2 regions of the Pseudomonas sp. E1BtOHC1 genome follow, and region 1 is predicted to be linked to the other one. Evidence: predicted binding sites of a transcription regulator. Region 1 holds the regulator's gene; the other holds the start of a gene.
The links. Region 1 encodes FliA, which starts transcription of late flagellar genes. Its sites were predicted from a motif close to CTAAAGTTTNNNNNNNNNNNGCCGNTAA; they were not measured.
Positions count from the first base shown of each region.

Region 2: ACSSVC_RS19850 (methyl-accepting chemotaxis protein) is a predicted target of FliA. The motif match lies at 5,309-5,336, and genes of this name have one in related genera.

Region 1 is NZ_CP196023.1:2,682,228-2,689,378, reverse strand. Features, by position in the region: gene ACSSVC_RS12330 (chemotaxis protein CheA) at 1-972, opposite strand, end outside; gene ACSSVC_RS12325 (protein phosphatase CheZ) at 985-1,773, opposite strand; gene ACSSVC_RS12320 (chemotaxis response regulator CheY) at 1,804-2,175, opposite strand; gene fliA (RNA polymerase sigma factor FliA) at 2,341-3,081, opposite strand; gene fleN (flagellar synthesis regulator FleN) at 3,078-3,908, opposite strand; gene flhF (flagellar biosynthesis GTPase FlhF) at 4,027-5,349, opposite strand; gene flhA (flagellar biosynthesis protein FlhA) at 5,361-7,151, opposite strand, start outside.
Region 2 is NZ_CP196023.1:4,405,038-4,412,188, reverse strand. Features, by position in the region: gene fapC (amyloid-like fimbrin subunit FapC) at 1-945, opposite strand, end outside; gene fapB (fibril amyloid subunit FapB) at 1,009-1,587, opposite strand; gene fapA (functional amyloid chaperone FapA) at 1,589-2,041, opposite strand; gene ACSSVC_RS19860 (AAA family ATPase) at 2,374-2,898, opposite strand; gene pnuC (nicotinamide riboside transporter PnuC) at 2,895-3,458, opposite strand; gene ACSSVC_RS19850 (methyl-accepting chemotaxis protein) at 3,547-5,181, opposite strand; gene ACSSVC_RS19845 (undecaprenyl-diphosphate phosphatase) at 5,476-6,306, shown strand; gene ACSSVC_RS19840 (DUF1294 domain-containing protein) at 6,303-6,725, shown strand; gene ACSSVC_RS19835 (MmcQ/YjbR family DNA-binding protein) at 6,722-7,081, opposite strand; gene ACSSVC_RS19830 (LysR substrate-binding domain-containing protein) at 7,078-7,151, opposite strand, start outside.

The sequences.
Region 1 (7,151 bases):
TGCAGCGCTGGCTGTCGCAGGTGCAGCTGCCGCCGCCACGGCCGGCTTCGACGCACCCGGGGCTTCGGAGAATTTGCCCTTGCCGTGCAACTCGTCCAGCAGCGATTCGAATTCGTGATCGGTGATCAGGTCGCTGCCAGCGGCTGCCGCGCTTGGCGCAGCCACTGCCGGAGCAGGCGCCGCAGCCACGGCCGAATCCAGCGCATCCACGGCAAAGGTGCCCTTGCCATGCAATTGGTCCAGCAAGGCCTCGAATTCGTCGTCGGTGATTTCGTCGCCACCGGCGGCTGCGCCAGGCGTGGCGTTGGCCGCAGCCGGGGCCACCGCATCGGCGGCGAACTGGCCTTTACCGTGCAGTTGGTCCAGCAGCGACTCGAACTCGGCGTCAGTGATTTCATCGCTGGCCGGCTCGCCCGCAGCCACTGGAGCAGCGGCAGGCGCAGCCTCGGCGTCGGCCTTGGCGGCATTCAGCGAATCGAGCAGCAATTCGAATTCGTTATCGGTGATATCCCCGCCCTGGGCCTCAGGCTCGGCAACGGGTTCAGCCATCTCTTCCACAACAGGCGCTGGAGCCTCGGCACCGGCGGGTTCGGCCAGGCGCGCCAAGGCGGCCAGCAGTTCCGGTGTCGCGGCAGTAATTTCGGTGCGCTCACGGACCTGGCTGAACATGCCGTTCACCGCGTCCAGAGCCTCAAGCACCACGTCCATCAGTTCCGAGTCGACTCGCCGCTCACCCTTGCGCAGGATGTCGAAGACGTTCTCGGCGATGTGGCAGCACTCCACCAGCTCATTGAGCTGGAGGAAGCCGGCGCCCCCTTTAACAGTGTGAAAACCGCGAAAAATTGCATTGAGCAAGTCCGCATCATCTGGCCGGCTTTCCAGCTCGACCAGTTGTTCGGACAGTTGCTCTAGAATCTCGCCGGCCTCAACCAGGAAATCCTGAAGGATCTCTTCATCGGCGCCGAAGCTCATTAATGGGTGCTCCTAGAATCCAAGGCTGGAAAGCAAATCGTCTACATCGTCCTGACCGGACATAACGTCTTCCCGTTTATCGGCATGAATCTGCGGACCTTCACCCTTGGCGAGATGTTTTTGCGGATCTTTTTCAGCGAGGATCGATTCACGGTCATGTTCGATGCCGGCGAAACGATCGACCTGGCTGGCCATCAAGACGAGTTTGAGCAGATTGCTTTCGACTTCCGTGACCAACTGGGTCACACGCTTGATCACCTGACCGGTCAGGTCCTGGTAATCCTGCGCCAGCAGAATGTCGTTGAGGTGGCCCGATACGGTGCGGGTTTCCTGCTCGCTGCGCGTCAGGAAACTGTCGACCCGGCGTGCCAGTTCGCGAAACTCTTCAGCGCCGACCTCACGCCGCATAAAGCGCCCCCAGTCTGCGCTCAAGGCCTGGGCTTCAGTGCTCAGGCCGTTGACCAACGGGGTGCTGCTCTCTACCAGGTCCATGGTGCGGTTGGCTGCGGCTTCCGTGAGCCGGACCACATAGGACAGGCGCTCAGTGGCATCCGTGATCTGTGAAACTTCCTCGGCTTGCGGCATGTGCGGGTCAATCTGGAAATTGACGATTGCGCTATGCAGCTCGCGGGTGAGCTTGCCCACTTCCTGATACAGGCCGCGGTCACGGGTCTGATTGAGCTCATGGATCAATTGCACCGCTTCGCCGAACCTGCCCTTTTCAAGGCTTTCGACCAGTTCCAGCGCATGTTTTTTCAGGGTCGACTCAAAGTCGCCCAGTGAAGATTCGTTATGCTCCATAGCTCCCCCGTGGCGGAATGGCTACGCGTCTCAACCGATGCGTTCGAAGATTTTTTCGATCTTCTCTTTCAACGCCTGAGCCGTGAATGGTTTGACGACATAGCCGTTTACGCCGGCCTGGGCAGCTTCGATGATCTGCTCGCGCTTGGCTTCAGCAGTAACCATCAATACCGGCAGGTGCTTGAGTTTTTCATCGGCACGCACGTGGCGCAGCAGGTCGATACCGGTCATGCCCGGCATGTTCCAGTCTGTTACCAGAAAGTCGATGCTCCCGCTGTTGAGTACCGGAATGGCAGTGGTGCCATCGTCGGCCTCGACCGTGTTGGTGAAACCCAGATCACGCAACAGGTTTTTTATGATCCGCCGCATCGTTGAAAAGTCATCAACGATGAGGATTTTCATGTTCTTGTCCAATTCGACCTCCAAGCAGTCTTAAACGCATCCAGCACCTGAACGCGCCATTCAATCAATTCGGCATAACACACAACGACTGCATGGAGCACATACCGCAAGACCGGTGCAGCGCTTGCTTCACCGGTCCTGATCGCAGTGTCCCCACACTGCCTGTCAGCGCGCTCGCCACTCCCCCAAACGCCCCCGCAAGCGGGCTGCGCACTGGCTGTGTAACTGGCTGACCCGCGACTCGCTGACCCCCAGGACCTCACCGATTTCCTTGAGGTTCAGCTCTTCGTCGTAGTACAGCGCCAACACCAGTCGCTCGCGCTCCGGCAAATTGGCAATCGCATCCGCCAACGCAGCCTGGAAGCGTTCATCCTCCAGGTCCCGTGACGGCTCGAGATGAGCACTGGCGCCATCCTCATGCAGCCCTTCATGTTCGCCGTCCTGCAACAGGTCGTCGAAACTGAACAGGCGGCTGCCCAAGGTGTCGTTCAAAATCCCGTAATAATCGTCGAGACTCAATTGAAGTTCGGCCGCAACTTCGTGATCTTTAGCGTCACGACCGGTTTTAGCTTCAATTGCGCGAATGGCATCACTGACCATGCGCGTATTACGGTGCACCGAACGCGGTGCCCAATCGCCTTTGCGAACCTCGTCGAGCATCGCCCCACGGATACGAATACCCGCATAGGTTTCGAAACTCGCCCCCTTGCTCGCGTCGTATTTGGTCGACACTTCGAGCAAACCGATCATCCCGGCCTGAATCAGGTCTTCCACCTGAACACTGGCCGGCAACCGCGCCAGCAGGTGATAGGCAATACGCTTGACCAGGGGCGCGTAGCGCTCGATCAGTTCGTATTGGCTGTCACGTGCCGACTTCTTGTAGAGGTTGTAGCCGCTGGCAGTCATAGCACCGGTCCCGCTGTTTGATGCACTAGCCGCTCGACAAAAAACTCCAGATGCCCGCGTGGGTTCGCTGGCAACGGCCAGGTATCGACTTTTTGCGCGATGGCCTTGAACGCCAATGCACACTTCGAACGAGGAAAGGCTTCATAGACCGCACGCTGCTTTTGCACGGCCTTGCGTACGCTTTCGTCGTAGGGAACTGCGCCGACGTATTGTAAGGCCACGTCCAGGAAGCGATCCGTGACCTTGGTCAATTTTGCAAACAGGTTGCGCCCTTCCTGAGGGCTCTGGGCCATGTTGGCCAAGACCCGGAAACGGTTCATGCCATAGTCGCGGTTGAGCAGTTTGATCAGCGCGTAGGCGTCGGTGATGGAGGTCGGTTCGTCACAGACCACCAGCAACACTTCCTGGGCCGCGCGGACGAAACTGACTACCGAGTCACCAATACCTGCAGCGGTGTCGATCACCAGTACATCGAGATTGTCGCCGATGTCGCTGAAGGCCTGGATCAGACCGGCGTGCTGGGCGGGGCTCAGGTGCACCATGCTTTGGGTACCCGAAGCGGCCGGAACGATGCGAATGCCGCCAGGCCCCTGGAGCAGCACGTCGCGCAGCTCACAGCGCCCTTCGATGACATCCGCCAGGGTGCGCTTGGGGGTCAGACCCAACAGGACATCGACGTTGGCCAGTCCCAGATCGGCGTCCAGCAGCAAGACTCGCCGGCCGAGCTCAGCCAGAGCCAGGGACAAGTTCACTGACACATTAGTCTTGCCGACGCCACCTTTGCCGCCGGTCACCGCAATCACCTGTACGGGATGCATGCTGCCCATGTTCTTTCTTTACCTTGTCTTACTTAGACGGGGCCACATAACTGGCTGCGCGTTCACCATTGGAACAATGCATGGCAGACCATCGATGTAGATACACTGCAATCTATTCATGTCTACCTCAGCCGACCCGCTTGGTCGGGCTGTGATAGAGGTCAGCGAACATGTCGGCCATGGCTTCTTCGCTGGGTTCTTCCTGCATCTGCACGCTGACAGCGCGACTCACCAACTGGTGCCGGCGAGGCAGGTGCAAATCGTCGGGAATCCGTGGACCATCGGTGAGATAGGCCACCGGCAATTCGTGACTGATGGCCAGGCTCAAGACCTCGCCAAGACTGGCTGTTTCATCCAGTTTAGTCAGGATGCAACCGGCCAGACCGCAGCGCTTGTAGCTGTGGTAGGCAGCGGTCAGCACCTGCTTCTGGCTGGTGGTGGCCAGTACCAGGTAATTCTTCGCCCGAATCCCACGACCGGCCAGGCTTTCCAGTTGCATGCGCAACGCCGGGTCGCTGGCTTGCAGGCCGGCGGTGTCGATCAATACCACGCGCTTGCGCAGCAGCGGGTCCAGGGCCTGAGCCAGGGACTGGCCTGGATCGACATGGGTCACCGACACATTGAGGATACGCCCCAGGGTCTTGAGCTGCTCCTGGGCGCCAATACGGAAGCTGTCCATGCTCACCAGAGCGATGTTCTGCGCGCCGTACTTGAGGACATAGCGCGCTGCCAGTTTGGCCAGGGTGGTGGTCTTGCCCATGCCGGCAGGGCCGACCATGGCGATCACGCCACCCTCTTCAAGCGGCTCGACTTCCGGGGTCTGGATCATCCGCGCCAGGTGTGCCAGCAACATGCGCCAGGCCTGGCGAGGCTCGTCGATTTCGCTGATCAGTGCCAGCAGATCGCGAGACAGCGGGCCGGAGAGGCCGATGCGCTGCAGGCGACGCCAGAGGTTGGCCTGCTCGGGGCGACTGCCCTGCAACTGGCTCCAGGCAAGAGAGCCCAGTTGCACTTCCAGCAGCTCGCGCAGACCGTTGAGTTCGAAACGCATGGAGTCCAGAGCCCGATTATCGGGCGCCGGAGCAGCAGGAGCCGGCGCCGGGCGCGGACGCTCGGTCAGGGTCGGCTCGATCAGCGGCTCGGCGGCAGTCAATGGCAGACCGGCGAACAACTGGCGATTGGTGATCGAGGCGCTGTCGCCCTCGCCCCGCAGGCTCAGTTCGGCCTGGGCGGTGACGATCCGCGACTGGGTCTTGCGCAACTCGTCCTCGAGTTCCATGTTCGGAACCCGTGGCGACAACGCCGACAACTTGTAATCCAGCGCAGCCGTCAGCTCGACACCCCCGGCAATCCGCCGGTTGCCGATAATGGCAGCTTCAGCGCCCAATTCATCACGAACCAGTTTCATGGCCTGACGCATATCGGCGGCGAAAAAACGCTTAACTTGCATAACCCACTACCTCAGCCGTTGGGCCCTACTGTCGCAACGATGGTCACTTGCTTGTTGTCGGGAATTTCCTGGTACGCCAGCACATGCAACCCGGGAACGGCGAGACGCCCGAACCGCGAGAGCATGGCGCGGACCGGACCCGCTACCAACAGAATCACCGGTTGACCTTGCATCTCTTGACGCTGCGCCGCATCGATCAGCGAACGTTGCAGCTTTTCAGCCATGCTTGGCTCCAGCAGAACGCCTTCTTCCTGGCCTTGTCCTGCCTTCTGCAAACTGCTGAGCAAAATTTGTTCCAACCTTGGCTCCAAGGTGATCACTGGCAGCTCAGACTCAGTACCTACAATGCTTTGGACGATGGCGCGAGACAATCCGACCCGAACCGCGGCAACCAAAGCGGCAGTATCTTGACTCTTGGCGGCATTGTTGGCGATAGCCTCGGCAATGCTGCGGATATCCCGTACCGGCACCTGTTCGGCCAGCAGCGCCTGCAAAACCTTGAGCAACTGCGACAACGACAGCACACCCGGCACCAACTCCTCCGCCAGCTTCGGCGAACTCTTGGCCAGCAACTGCATCAGCTGCTGCACTTCCTCGTGACCGATCAGCTCGCTGGAGTGCTTGTACAGAATCTGGTTCAAGTGGGTGGCGACCACGGTACTGGCATCCACCACGGTGTAGCCGAGGGACTGCGCCTGAGGCCGCTGGCTGATTTCGATCCACACCGCCTCCAGGCCGAAGGCCGGGTCACGGGCAGAGATACCGTTGAGGGTGCCGTAGACCTGCCCCGGGTTGATCGCCAATTCGCGATCCGGATAGATCTCGGCCTCCGCCAGGATCACACCCATCAGAGTCAGGCGATAGGCACTGGGGGCCAGGTCCAGGTTGTCACGGATATGCACAGTGGGCATGAGGAAGCCCAGGTCCTGGGAGAGCTTCTTGCGCACCCCCTTGATCCGCGCCAGCAGCTGTCCGCCCTGGTTGCGATCCACCAGGGGAATCAGGCGGTAGCCAACTTCCAGGCCGATCATGTCGATCGGGGTCACATCGTCCCAACCCAGCTCCTTGGTTTCCATGGCCCGAGCCGGAGAAGGCAGCAGGTCCTGCTGACGCTGGACCTCTTCCAGAGCCTGGACCTTGACCAGATTCTGCTTTCTCCAGACCAGATAAGCCGCACCGCCAGCCACCGCTGCCAGGCTGAGGAAGGAGAAGTGCGGCATGCCCGGCACCAACCCCATCACCGCCATCAGGCCCGCGGCCACCGCCAGCGCCTTGGGCGAGGCGAACATCTGCCGGTTGATCTGCTTGCCCATTTCTTCGGAACCCGAAGCACGCGTCACCATGATGGCGGCCGCAGTGGACAGCAGCAGCGATGGCAGTTGCGCCACCAAACCGTCACCGATGGTCAGCAAGGCATAGACCTTGCCGGCGTCGGCAAAGGTCATGTTGTGCTGGAAGATACCGACCGCCATACCGCCGATCAGGTTGATGAAGAGGATCAGCAGGCCGGCGATGGCGTCGCCGCGAACGAACTTGCTGGCACCGTCCATGGAGCCGTAGAACTCGGCTTCCTGGGCCACCTCCAGACGACGCAGCTTGGCCTGATTCTGATCGATCAGGCCGGCGTTGAGGTCGGCGTCGATGGCCATCTGTTTGCCGGGCATGGCATCCAGGGTGAAGCGCGCGCTCACCTCGGAGATGCGTCCGGCACCCTTGGTCACCACCACGAAGTTGATGATCATGAGGATCGCGAAGACCACGATACCCACGACATAGTTACCGCCGATCACCACCTCACCGAA
Region 2 (7,151 bases), 1.7 Mb from region 1:
TTGTTGGTTGCCCACACCGGCCGAGACGTTGGCGCCGCCGTTGCCGGAGAAGCCGTTCATCGAGTTGGTCATGCTGGCGTTGTTGACCACTGGGTTTTTCCAGCCGTCTTTGGTCAGCACTTGCTGGGTCCAGTAGCCAGCCAGTTCGATGGTGCCTTGTTCCTTGAAGGTGAATTTTTGATCGTCGTTGTCATGACCACCTTTGTTGTCGTGGCCATGGCCGCCGCCATGATCGTCGCCTTCGATTTTGCCGCTGCCGGTACCTTTGTAGCTGCCATGGGCTACGAAGCCGCCAGTGAGGGTGTCTTTTTTGTAGGCTTGGACACCTTTGTTATCCACGACCAGATTGGTCGACTGCTGGTTGGCTGCAGCGGCGGCAGTGGCTACACGGCCACCGGACACGGCGATTGCCAGGTTGTTTTTCTGTTGGTTGAAGTCGCCGGCGGTAACGTTGATGCCGATGTTGCCGGAACCGTTGTTGCCGGAGTTGTTCAACACAGCGTTGTTCTGTGTCGAAGAGTTTTTCACATAGTTATTGTTGTTGACCTGGGTGGCGCTGGAAGCAGCCACGGCGCTGCCGAAGATGAAGCTTTCGTCAGCGGTTGCCAGGGCGGCGGCGTTGTCTTGTTGGTTGCCGTCGCCGGCGGCGACGTTGGCACCCATGTTGCCGTTGGAATTGTTGAGGGAGTTGTCCATCTTGGCGTTGTTGTTGGTGCCTTGGTTTTTCACCACGTTGGTGTTGCTGTTCTGCACGTCGATCACTGCAGCACCGGCCCCGGCGGTGATTTGCAGCAGGGTGCTGAGGTCTGGACCTTGATCATGATCGCCATGGCCATTGCCATGACCGCCGTTGTGACCGTTGTTATTTCCACCTGCCTGGGCGGCCATTGCCATGACTGCGGCCAGTGCGAAAACCAGTGGTTTGAGAGCCATTGTAGGTTTCATGGTGTTTCTCCGGTGCTTATTAGTTGGTTAAGTGTTGGTACTTTCTAATTGCACTACGAGGGGTCAATCTGCGACCCGGATACTCAGGGTGTTAGCCATGCGGTTCCCCACCCCGGCACTCTGGTTCACCTGAATCACTCCGCGGCTGCCGGTGAAGGCCTGGTCGCTGGTAACGACCTGGCGGCTGCCTTGTTGAGTGCCAGTTGCTCCCGAGTTTGGTAACAGCGCCACGTTCTGTTGGGACAGGGCGCTGTCGTCAATGCTTTGCGGATTGGCACTGATGCTGATCCGCAGGGCATTGGCCATCTGGTTGTTGGCCCCGGCCGACTGGTTCATGCCCAGTGCGCCGCTGCCGTTGCTGAAAGAGTTGCCGCCGATGGTGCTGCTGGCATTGACCGAGCGGTCGGCTGGCGTGGTGATGCGTTGGGTGATGCTGGTGGTGGCCGTGGCGTTGGTGCCGATGGCAATGGCCCGCACGTTGGTCTGTTGTTGCTGGTCGCCGGCTGCCTGGTTGACGTTGAAGTTGCCGGTGTAGCCGGCGCCGGAGTTCTGGATGCTGGAGGTGTCGGCGACTTGACTGGCAGAGTCGGCCATGGCCCCGGAGCAGGCGAGCAAGGCAAGGAGCAGGACTGAGCGATTCATCTTATTGGCCCCCGATATTGTTCAAGGGAGCCATGCCGGCGTTGATGCTCCGATTGATCGAGCCGGAAATGCTGGCCCCGGCGCCGCCACCATGACCGACCGCCATGCCGGGCAGGCCATTGCTATTGCTGTTGCTCAGGACATTCATCCCCGGTACACCGTTGTTGCCGGACAGCACGGTGCCGCGGATCAGCGAGCCGGTCCTGATCCCGGCGAAATCGCCATCGGTCATTTCATTGCCGGTCATTTGATTGACCAAAGCCGAAGGGTTGGTATTGACCGATATGGGATTGGGATCTTTTTGCAGAGGCGCACGGCCAATGGGCTGTGCCTGTACGGTGCGCTGGATGATGATCTCGCCATTCCCCGCCGCCAGAACCGGAAGGCTGGACACCGCGCTGACGGCACAGCCGATCAGCAGTAGGCGGGTGAAACTTTGGTTCAGAGTGCCCACGGCGGTATTCCTTCTTCTCAGTGCTGGCCCTAGTCAGCGTTGAGAGGGAGAGAGCAGAAGCCGTGCCGCTTTTGATTTCTTTTGCAGAATCAAGGGCTTGTGAAAATGCAGAGGGGAAGGGCGCAGCAGGTGTTTCAGGATTGAGACAGACGCCGCCGACGGCCATTGGCCATAACCGGGACAATGCTCTGGAACGGGGGTTGCTGCGGGGGTGTATCAGTAGCGCAACAGTTTCGCCGACAGTTGGCCGGGCCCCGGAAAATGGCGGCCTGATCGCCAGGGAGGTGTTTCAGGAATGGACACGTTGGGGGGCGCACGCGCCCGCTACGGGATCAGTCCAGCAGCAGTTGCTGGACCAGGGCGAAGGCCTGCTGCCGGCGCTCCTGCCAATCACCGCGAATGACTCGGTAAGGTTGCGCGTGCAGGTCCAGCCATTGCCGTGTGGCTTCGAAGAAGGCCTGGCGTTGCGCCAGTTGCGGCTGGCAGCGCTGGCCGTCGTCGCTCCAGGCCACATCCTCCGGGGACAGCAACAGGTGCAGGTGGTAATGCCGGGCCAGCAACTGGGGCTCCAGCCACGACGGGCAATCGCCGAACAGGATCCGGCTCCACAGCAGGTTGCTCAGCAGGTGCGTGTCGAGAATCAGTAGGGCGGGTTGCCGGGCCCGGGCCTGGTCCTCCCATGCCAACTGGCCACGGGCGATCTCGGGGATGTCCGCCAGGCAGGTATCGCGGCGCTCCTGCTCAATGAAGTGGCGCACGTACTCACCCACCTGGATGCCGCCGAAGTGCTTTTGCAGCTCGGCCGCCAGCCAGCTTTTGCCACTGGATTCGGGGCCGGTCAGTACCAGTACCTTCACGACTGCAACGCCGGGTCGGCGCGCCAGGTGCGCCAGCCCTGGACTGCCAGCAGGGTGAACAGGGCATAGAGCGCCGCGGTCAGGTACAGCTCCTTGTAGAGGAACAGACCGACGAAGATCACATCCACGGCGATCCACAGCGGCCAGCACTGCACGCGCTTCTGTGCCATCCACCATTGGGCCACCAGGCTGAAGGCGGTCAGGGCGGCGTCGAGCCAGGGTTGCGCGGCATCGGTCCAGTGGGCCATGGCCGCCCCCAATAACAGGCTGCCCAGCGCGCCGAGGGCCAGGCCCTGGAGCAAGCCAACGGCCTGCAGCTGGCTGACCGGGCGCCCCTGATGCTGCTCGCCGCCCCGGGTCCACTGCCACCAGCCATAAAGCTGCAGCACGGCGTAGACCACCTGCAGCAGCATGTCGGAATAGAGTTTGACCTCGTAGAAGATCCAGCTGTAGAGCAACACCATGACCAGGCCGATGGGCCAGCACCAGGGATTCTGTTTGACCGTCAGCCAGACGGCGATGACGCCTAGCGCAGCGGCAAACAGTTCAAGCCCGGACATGGCGGTTCCTTGGGGAAGTGGAGGAGGGGGCGGATTGTACCCAGTCTGGGCCCTGGGCGTTAGCCCGGGGCCATGACCCTGAGGTGACTCAGACGCGGAACTGGCGCAGCAGGTTGTTGAGCTGTTCCGACAGCTCCTTGAGGTGGCGGCTGGCGGCGCTGGAGTGTTGGGCCGCCAGAGCCGTGCCCTGGGACAGGCCAGCTGCCTGACCGACGTTGTGGTTGATGTCTTCCACCACATGGGCCTGTTGCAGGGTGGCGCTGGCAATCGAGGCGTTCAGGCCGTTGAGGGTGCGCAGGGCCTGGCCGATGGCGTTGAGGCTGGCCCCGGCCAGGCCCGCCTGCTCGATGGTCAACTGGGACGCGCGGCTGCTGTCGCCAATCACCTTGACCGCCGCTTCCGAGTGATTCTGCAGGCGCTCGATCATGCCCTGGATTTCCGCGGTCGATTGCTGGGTGCGCTGGGCCAGCAGGCGCACCTCGTCGGCCACCACGGCAAAACCCCGGCCTTGCTCCCCGGCCCGGGCCGCTTCGATGGCGGCGTTCAGGGCCAGCAGGTTGGTCTGTTCGGCAATGGAGCGGATCACTTCCAGCACGGTGCCGATCTGGGTGCTTTCTGCCGCCAGGGTGCGGATCACTTCTACCGCCTGGTCGATGGTGCCCGACAGTTGTTCGATCTGTTGCAGGCTGCCGTCGATATTGACCTGGCCTTGCTGGGCCTGGGCTTCGGCCTCGCGCACTTCACCGGCGGCGTGCTCGGCGTTCTTCGCGACATCCTGAACGCCACTGGTGACCTGACTGATGGCCGCGGCCACCTGTTCCATCTGCTGGGACTGTTGCTGGCTACGCTCCTGGGCCTCGGTGGCATTGCTGCCCAACTCGCTGGAGGATTGTTCCAGAGCGGCGGCGCTGGTCTGTAACTGCGTGACCACGCCACGCAATTTGGCGGTGAAACCGTTGAAGTGCCGGGCCAGCTCGGTGACTTCATCCTGGCCGTGGGTATCCAGGCTGCGGGTCAGGTCGCTTTCGCCGCTGGCGATATTGGCCATGGCGTGTACGGTTTCGCGCAGTGGGCTGACGATGCTGCGCACTATCAGTACCACCAGCCCGGCCATCAGCAGGGCAATCACCAGGCCGATGGAAGAGGCCCGCAGTACCTGGGCATAGAACTCCTGTTGCAGGTCATCGATGTAGACCCCGGAACCGATGATCCAGCCCCAGGGCTGGAACAGCTGGATATAGGAGGTCTTCTGCACCGGCTGCTCGGCCCCGGGCTTGGGCCAGCGGTAGTCCACCATGCCGGCGCCCTTGCTTTTGGCCAGGGCCACCATTTCGTTGAACACCTCGAAGCCGTCCGGGTCCTTGACTGCCGCCAGGTTTTGTCCGTCGAGCTTGGGGTTGGCCGGGTGCATGATCATCACCGGCGTCAGATCGTTGATCCAGAAGTAGTCGTTCTGGTTGTAGCGCAGCCCGCGAATCACCTGCAGCGCCTGCTTCTGCGCCTGTTCGCGGCTCAGGCTGCCGGCGGCCTCCAGGCCCTGGTAGTAGTTCAATACACCGGCGGCGGTCTGTACCACGTGTTGGGTTTTCTGCGCCTTGGCCTGGTACAGGTCACCATGAATCTGCTTGAGCATCATCACGCCCAGGGTCACCAGGGTCAGCACCGCCACGATCAGGATCAGCCACAAGCGCTGACTGATGGACATCTTGCGTAAGCTATTCATCATCCGGTCACTCCAGATTCTTGTTCTTGTCATAAAAGGCCGTGAGCATCCAAGCACGCCTGCCTTCGAGCGCCAACCCTACGGAAGTCCAATAACATCGCGGCGCATTTTGCGCCTGTCTGTTAGGATTTCGGCGCCTTCGCGCAAAACCTGAACCTTTCTGAAGTTTTCACAGAATTTTCATGGGTTTGTGTTGATCTTATGGGCGCCGAAATCTCGGCTACGCTCGTCGCAGTGAACGCTTTGAATACTTAAAAAAGAGGCATGCCTGGTGCATCGCCTTATGGGGGATTGATGGATCTTTGGACCGCCGCGCAGGCATTGATACTTGGGATTGTCGAAGGCCTGACCGAGTTTTTACCCATCAGCAGCACCGGGCACCAGATCATCGTCGCCGACTTGCTCGACTTCGGGGGCGAGCGGGCGATGGCTTTCAACATCATCATTCAGCTGGGGGCAATTCTCGCGGTTGTCTGGGAATTTCGCCGCAAGATCTTCGATGTGGTGCTGGGCTTGCCCACACAACCCAAGGCCCAGCGCTTCACCGTCAACTTGTTGATCGCCTTCCTGCCGGCGGTGGTGCTGGGGGTGATCTTCGCCGACCTGATCCACGCCTACCTGTTCAACCCCATCACCGTGGCCACGGCCCTGGTGGTCGGCGGCATCATCATGTTGTGGGCCGAGCGCCGGCAGCATCAGGTACACGCCGAAACGGTGGACGAAATCACTTGGAAGGACGCGCTCAAGGTAGGCTGTGCCCAGTGCCTGGCGATGATCCCGGGCACCTCGCGTTCCGGCTCGACCATCATTGGCGGGCTGCTGTTCGGCTTGTCGCGCAAGACCGCCACCGAGTTTTCGTTCTTCCTGGCCATGCCCACCATGGTGGGGGCCGCGGTCTACTCCGGCTACAAGTACCGCCACCTGTTCCAGCCGGATGATTTCCCGGTGTTCGCCATCGGCTTCGTCACCGCCTTCATCTTCGCCATGATCGCGGTCAAGGGCTTGCTGAAATTCATTGCCAGCCACAGTTATGCGGCGTTTGCCTGGTATCGCATCGCCTTCGGCCTGCTGATCCTGGCGACCTGGCAGTTCGGCTGGGTTGACTGGACGGCGGTCAAGCCGTGACGACGGGCCGTAGCGAACCGCGTGCCGGCAGCGGCGCGCGTGTCCACAACCTGAAGCTCAAGTTGCTGGTCTTTGTCCTGCTGTGTGCACTGCCGTTGTTCGGCTCGTTGTCTCTATGGTGGCGAGGAATCTCGATCATCCCCCTGGTCGCCTATGGCGCCGTCAGCCTGCTGACCTTCCTGCTGTACTGGCACGACAAGCGTCGGGCCAGGGCCGAGGGGCAGCGCACGCCGGAGAAGGTCCTGCACGCTCTGGAACTGGCCGGTGGCTGGCCCGGCGCCTTGCTGGCTCAGCAGCTGTTGCGGCACAAGACCCGCAAGGTGTCCTACCAGACGCTGTTCTGGCTGATCGTCGCCCTGCATCAGGTCTATTGGATTGATCGGCTGTTCCTGGAAAACCGCCTGCTGAGCCTGTTCTAGAGCAGCAGGCCGACCTGGGTGCGCTTGGGCAGCTTGCTCACCACTAGTTGATGGGACGTTTGCAGCAAGGCCTTGAGTTCCTCGGCCCCCAGCGGGTAGGGGCTGTGCATGATGATCCAGTGAGCCCGGGCCAGATAGGGCGCCGGGGCAATGCCCGGACGGTCGACATGGCCAAGAAACAGTTCCCGGTCGACCTTGAAAGCCAGGGAGTCGCCCCGCAGGTTCTGCAGCGCAAACATCTTGTTGCCGGCAATCGAGAACACTCGTACGCCGCCCCATTTGTAGTCTTCCCGCGCGCCTGGCAGGCCCAGGCAGAATTGCGCCACTTGCTCTTCATTAAGGGTTGCGGCTTTCACAGGGCACGTTCTCCACAGCGTTCAAAGGATTCACTCAGGTGTTCGATCCAGGCCCGCACGGCCGGCAGCA